2 regions of the Streptomyces sp. NPDC048111 genome follow, and region 1 is predicted to be linked to the other one. Evidence: predicted binding sites of a transcription regulator. Region 1 holds the regulator's gene; the other holds the start of a gene.
What was found. Region 1 encodes HspR, which represses chaperone genes until heat shock. Its sites were predicted from a motif close to TTGAGNNNNNNNNNCTCAA; they were not measured.

Region 1 (3,406 bases):
ACCGGAGCTGATCGCGGACGCGGAACGGCGCTACGCCGAGCGCTATCAGCGGACCCCGCGGGTCAATCCGGACCGGGTGCTGATCGAGATCAGGCTGACCCGGGCGATGGGCAACGTCTGAGCCGTGCCGCCGCCCGTACCGGCGCTTTCCGGTCCGGGCAGCACAGCGGCGCCACCGTGTTCAGGTCCACGATGGCGCCGCTGTGTGGGGGAAGCACCTGCGCGATGTACAACGACGGGGGATCGCGTCAGGCACTGCGGGGGGTGGCGGTGGATGAATCGGGTTGGGTCTCCGACTCGAAGAGCTGGTGGTCACGTTGGTCGAGATTCACGAAGACCATGCCGTAGCGGACCACGCAGCGGATGGGCTGCGGCGCTCCGCGCGGCCGGCGCAGGCACCGGTAGGCACGTACGTCCTCGTCGTCCTCACGGGCGATCAGGATCGGCTCGCCGAGCAGAGTGACCATCAACGAATCGCCACGGTGCGGAACCGCGGTGGCGAGGTCGATGAAATGCCACCCCGAACGGTAGGCCGTGGCCATTTCGCGTCGGAAGGTGCGGTCATCGGGCGGGAAGCTCATGCGACAGCACCCGCAGGAGTCGACTCCCAGGAGATGTCTCCGTTGACGGCCTCGCCCTTGGGTGCGAACTCCCAGCTGATGTCCGACGCGGTGACGGCTCCGGACGTGGCGGGGTGGGTCTCCCAAGAGATGTCCCCAGGCGCCGAGAGAGCGCAGAGAGCAGCCGCCACAACGGCTGTCGTGCTTAGTGCTCGAACCATCCTGCTCATGGCCGATCTCCACCTCTTTTGATCATTACCTCCCCCCGCGGATACGACGATGGCTCACTCCGACCACTTGCACCAGCGCAGCCAGGCATCATGTTCCTGTAATTCAAAAGCATGAGGGGGGTGCAACTAGGTTGAAACAGGGGCATATAGGACACGATCACGGCCCGGTCGACCTGTGCGAGACAGGGGCGGCTCTGTACGCACTTGCCCTGCGTACCGGCGGGATTACCCGCTCCGAAGCCGACTCCGCCCCGTGCCTGGTCGACCTCACGCTGCTGCGCCCCGATCCCGATGACGCCCAGCTGCTGCGGCCGGTTCCGCCCACCGTGGTGCTCAACCTGCTGACCCAGCCGCTGGAACGCGAGATCCAGGAACGCAGGAACCTCTCGGTCGCCCTCGCCAGCACTTTCGAGCCGTTCATGTCGATCGCGACGCCCTCCACGAGCGGCACCCACGCGATCACCGTCCTCGAAGGCCTCGAACTGATCAACGCGACCCTGGACCGCGTGATCGACGAGTGCAGCCAGGAACTCCTCGTCATCCAGCCCGGCAGCGGCCGCAGGCCCGAGACCTTCGAAGCGGCCCTGCGCCGCATCGAGCCGCTGGTCGCCCGCGGTGTCGGGATGCGCACGCTCTACCAGCACACCGCCCGCCACCACTCGGCGACCATCGGATACGTGGAGCGGATCGCGCCGTACGGCCTGGAGGTGCGCACCCTCGAAGAGATCATCGACCGGCTCATCATCATGGACCGCAAGGTCGCCTTCATCCCGGCGCGCAGCGACCGCCAGGTCGCCCTCGAACTGCGCCACGAGGGCCTCGTGCAGTACCTGGTCGGCGTCTTCGACCAGTTCTGGCAGCACGCCGTCCCCTGGGACGACGAGGTGCCGTACCACCTGGAGACGGCCGGCATCACCGGTGTCCAGCGCTCCATCGCCAAGCTCCTGGTGGAGGGCCACGTCGACGAGGCCATAGCGCGCCGGCTCGGCATGAACGTCCGCACCTGCCGGGCGCACATCGCCAAGCTCGCGGCGGCCCTCGGCAGCGGCAGCCGGGCCCAGCTCGGCTACCTCATCGCCCAGTCCGGCATCCTCGACCAGGACGCCTGAGCCGCCCCCCGCGCCGCGCCGGGCCGGCACGCGCGAGGCCCGCCGCCCCCAACGGGACGGCGGGCCTGTGAAGCGCTCGCGGGGGCCGGGCCCAACAGGGCTACTCCGACGCCCTCTTGGGCCGCCAGACGACCAGCGCACCGGTTTGCTGGACGTCCTGGTACGGGACCAGGTCCCGCCGGTAGGAGGCGTGCACCTGGGCCTCGCGCTGCTGCATGGCGAGCGCCGCGCCCTCGACCGCGGAGGACAGCTCCGCGACCCGGGCCTGGAGCGCCGCGACCTGGTTCTCCAGCTCGATGATGCGCTTGATGCCGGCCAGGTTGATGCCCTCGGTCTGCGACAACTGCTGCACCGTACGCAGCAGTTCGATGTCGCGGGCCGAGTAGCGCCGGCCGCGCCCGGCCGTGCGGTCGGGCGAGACCAGGCCGAGGCGGTCGTACTGCCGCAGGGTCTGCGGATGCAGACCGGAGAGCTGCGCCGCCACCGAGATGACGTACACCGGCGTCTCGTCGGTCAGCTCGTAGGCGCGGCCACCGAACGGGGCCTGCCGGCGCTGGCGCGGGTCCATCTCATGCTCCCTTCGCGGCCTGGAACAGCTCGGCCCGCGGGTCCAGGCCCGCGGTCGCCTCGCGGTAGGTCTCCAAGGCCTCGCGGGCCTTGTCGTCCAGCTCCTTGGGCACGGCCACCTCGACCGTGACGAGCAGGTCGCCCCGGGTGCCGTCCTTGCGGACCGCACCCTTTCCGCGGGCCCGCATCGTACGGCCGTTGGGCGTGCCCGCGGGCAGTTTCAGGGTGACCGGCGGACCGCTGAGCGTGGGCACCTTGACCTCGGCGCCGAGCGCGGCCTCCGTGAAGGTGACCGGCACGGTGACCGTGAGGTTGTCGTCCTTGCGGCCGAACACCGGGTGCGCGTCGACGTGCACGACGACGTACAGGTCGCCCGCGGGGCCGCCCCGTTCACCGGGCGCGCCCTTGCCGCGCAGCCGGATGCGCTGGTTGTCGCTGACCCCGGCCGGGATGCGGACCTGCATGGTGCGCGAGGAACGGGCCCGGCCGCTGCCCTTGCAGACGTCGCACGGGTTCTCGGCGATCAGGCCGCGGCCCTTGCAGTCCACGCACGGGTCGGTCAGCGAGAACCCGCCGCCCGAGCCGCGCGACACCTGGCCGGTACCGACGCAGGTCGGGCACACGCGGGGCGTGCCGTTCTTGTCGCCGGTGCCCGAACAGGCCTTGCAGGGCGCCTGGCTGGAGAGCCGGATCGGCACCGTGGCGCCGTCGACCGCCTCGGTGAAGCTGAGCCTCACCTCGGACTCCAGGTCCTGGCCGCGGCGCGGCTGGGCGCGCTGGCCGGTGCCCGCGCCGCCCCGGTTGAACAGCCCGCCGAACACGTCGCCGAGCCCGCCGCCGAAGCCGCCGGCGCCCGCGCCGCCCCCGCCGGGCTGCTGCCCGCCGAAGAGGTCGCCCAGGTCGAAGTTGAAGCTGCCGCCGCCCGCGCCCGGCCCGGCAC
Region 2 (3,406 bases), on a different contig from region 1:
GCGCAGCGCGGCCTCCTCCAGGACCACCTCGCCGGCTTCGAGACCGGCCCGCTCCAGCTGGCGCGGCAGCAGGTGGTCACGGGCAATGACGACCTTCTCGTCCTCGGTGTAGCCGTCGAGCCTGACCAGCTCCATGCGGTCGAGCAGGGCCTCGGGGATGGCTTCGAGGACGTTGGCGGTGGCGAGGAACACCACGTCGCTCAGGTCGAGTTCGACCTCCAGGTAGTGGTCGCGGAAGGTGTGGTTCTGGGCCGGGTCGAGGACTTCGAGCAGGGCGGCCGCCGGGTCTCCCCGGAAGTCGGAGCCCACCTTGTCGATCTCGTCGAGCAGCACGACCGGGTTCATCGAACCGGCCTCCTTGACGGCCCGCACGATCCGGCCGGGCAGGGCGCCGACGTAGGTGCGCCGGTGTCCCCGGATCTCGGCCTCGTCGCGTACGCCGCCGAGCGCCACGCGCACGAACTTGCGGCCCATGGCGTGCGCCACCGACTCGCCGAGCGAGGTCTTGCCGACTCCGGGCGGGCCGACGAGCGCGAGCACCGCGCCGCCGCGCCGGCCGCCGACGACCCCGAGCCCGCGGTCGGCACGGCGCTTGCGCACCGCCAGGTATTCGGTGATGCGGTCCTTCACGTCGCCGAGCCCCGCGTGTTCGGCGTCCAGGATCGCGCGGGCGCCCCGGATGTCGTACACGTCCTGCGTGGTCTCGTTCCAGGGCAGTTCGAGGACGGTGTCGAGCCAGGTGCGGATCCAGGAGCCCTCGGGGGACTGGTCGCTGGAGCGCTCCAGCTTGTCGACCTCCTTGAGGGCGGCCTCGCGGACCTTCTCGGGCAGGTCGGCGGCCTCGACGCGGGCGCGGTAGTCGTCGCCCTCGTCCTCCTGGCCGCCGTCCCCGTTGAGCTCGCGCAGTTCCTTGCGCACGGCGTCGAGCTGGCGGCGCAGCAGGAACTCGCGCTGCTGCTTGTCCACGCCCTCCTGGACGTCCTTGGCGATGGACTCCGCCACGTCCTGCTCGGCGAGGTGTTCGCGGAGCTGTTCGGTGGCGAGCTTCAGCCGGGCGACCGGGTCGGTCACCTCCAGGAGCTCGACCTTCTGGGCGGTGGTGAGGAACGGCGAGTAGCCGGAGTTGTCGGCGAGCGCGGAGACGCCCTCGATCTGCTGGACGCGGTCCACCACCTGCCAGGCACCGCGCTTCTTCAGCCAGTCGGTGGCCAGCGCCTTGTACTCCTTGACCAGCTCGGTGACCTGGCCGGGCAGGGGTTCGGGCAGGGTCTCCTCGACCCGGGTGCCCTCCACCCACAGGGCGGCGCCGGGGCCGGTGGTGCCGGCGCCGATGCGCACGCGGTGACGGCCGCGGATCAGGGCGCCGGGGTCGCCGTCGGAAAGGCGGCCGACCTGCTCGACCGTGCCGAGCACGCCGGTCGCGGCGTACGTCCCGTCGATCCGCGGCACCAGCAGGACCTGCGGCTTCCCGGCATCGGGCCGGGCGGCGGACTGGGCGGCCTCGACGGCGGCCCGCACCTCGGCGTCGGACAGGTCCAGCGGGACCACCATGCCGGGCAGCACGACCTCGTCGTCGAGCGGCAGCACGGGCAGGGCGGTCGGTGTGTTCGCCGTGGACTCGGTAGCCATGATCTCCCCTTCGGCAGTCAAGTTGAGCTATGCCGACTCAATGCAGCTGAGTCGAGGATTGTTCCCCTGGTGCTGTTCGCTCTGAGCGATCACTCGCCACACCTCCGGTGACCAGCGATCGCGGACCCGGAGGCGAGACAGGGACGGCAGAAGCTTGTAAGGTTCTCTCAGCCAGTTCATCTATTACCAACGGGGGCGGCCATGACGGCTACGACGACGGCGGGGACAACCAACACGGCACAGGGCCCGGCGGCCGGCGCCTCGACCCGTGCGCTCGTGCGGGCCTGGATCGAGGGCTGGATCGTGTCGCGCGGAACGTCCGATCCGATGGACCGCCCGTGGGGCTGGACCATCGACGCCGGCACCGCCCAGCACGTCTCGCGCCACGTCCTGCCCGAGCCCGCCGAGGACGATGTCCGCGCGCTGGTGGCCGCCACGAGCGCGCCCGGGACCTGGCTGAAACTGTTCGCCGAGGACGAGGCCGTACGGCCGTGGATCGGCGCGGGCTGGCAGTTCGACCAGCCGGGCTTCCTGATGACGGTCCCGCTCGCCGCCGAGCGGCCCGAGGTCCCCGCCGGCTACACCCTCACCTCGTGGACGCGGGGCGGGACCACCCGGGTCCTGGTCCGCACCGAGGAGGGCCACTTCGCCGCCCGCGGCCAGATCGCGCCGACCGGCCCCACCGCGGTCGCCGACCAGATCGAGACCTCCCCCGACCACCGGCGCCGGGGCCTGGGCAGCCTGGTCATGCGCACGCTCCAGAACACCGCGTACGAGGCGGGCGCCACCACCGGCGTCCTGGTCGGCACCCCCGACGGCCAGGCCCTGTACACGGCCCTCGGCTGGGTGACCCGCTCCCCCATGGCGAGCCTGTACTTCAAGCCGTCCCGGGACTGAGGGCGCGGGCCCCGGGGATCACGCGTACGGCGTGCCGCGCACCCGCCGGAGCGCGGGCCAGCAGGCCACGCCCACCAGGAGGGCGACGGGGTGACCCCAGGCCGCCAGGGGTTCCCTCATGTCGAGGAGGTCCTGGACCAGCAGGACGCCCACCACGGCCAGGGCCGCCCAGCGCGGGAACGGGGTGAGCAGCCCGGCGAGCGCGCCGACCGTGGCCATCAGGCCGAAGCTGATGCCGTAGTCCAGGCGGTGCAGGGAGCTCTCGGGCAGGTGCCCGGCCAGCACCGACAGGGCCACCGGCCCCTCGGTCGCCACGGTCGCCACCACGTGCCCGAGCAGGAAGACCCCGGCCGTGCGCCAGCCGCCGATGCGGCGTTCGAGGGCGGCCAGGACGAAGAGGAACACCAGCGCGTACGGGGAGGCCATCCCCCCGGCTATCCACAGCGCGCTCGCGAGGAGCGTCAGGACCGGCGTCGTCGACAGATGGGCCACATCGGTGCTCGACCCGCGCAGCAGGGCGCTCACGGTCTCCGGGTCGCCGTAGTCGCTGTAGAGCGAGGTGGCCAGAAGCAGTACGGCGTAACCGAAGGCGAACGGGGTGAGGCGCGGCGAGGGCAGCAGCCGTCCGGCCCGCAGCAGCGCCGCCCGCAGCGCGGGGACGCCCACCGGCACCGGGCTCGGCGCGGCCGCCGGGCCGGGGACGCCCGCCGGCACGGGAGGTGCCGCGGCGACCGGGTCGGCAGCAGGGCCCGCCGGCCGGGCGGGGCCGGGCGGGGCCGTCGCGCCCGGCCCGGGCGGCACCGCCTCCTCGGGAGCGGGGCCGTCCATCGGGGCCGCCCCGGGGCGCTGAGGCGGGATCGCGTCGAGCGGCGGCGCGGGG

Region 2: lon (endopeptidase La) is a predicted target of HspR. The motif match lies at 1,652-1,670, and genes of this name have one in related genera.

Annotation. Positions count from the first base shown of each region.
Region 1 is NZ_JBIDBD010000021.1:16,357-19,762, forward strand. Features, by position in the region: gene ACGF3I_RS26265 (pyridoxamine 5'-phosphate oxidase family protein) at 1-121, shown strand, start outside; gene ACGF3I_RS26270 ((2Fe-2S)-binding protein) at 249-581, opposite strand; gene ACGF3I_RS26275 (helix-turn-helix transcriptional regulator) at 922-1,899, shown strand; gene ACGF3I_RS26280 (heat shock protein transcriptional repressor HspR) at 2,000-2,467, opposite strand; gene dnaJ (molecular chaperone DnaJ) at 2,469-3,406, opposite strand, start outside.
Region 2 is NZ_JBIDBD010000006.1:41,483-44,888, forward strand. Features, by position in the region: gene lon (endopeptidase La) at 1-1,629, opposite strand, end outside; gene ACGF3I_RS13400 (GNAT family N-acetyltransferase) at 1,831-2,526, shown strand; gene ACGF3I_RS13405 (rhomboid-like protein) at 2,545-3,406, opposite strand, start outside.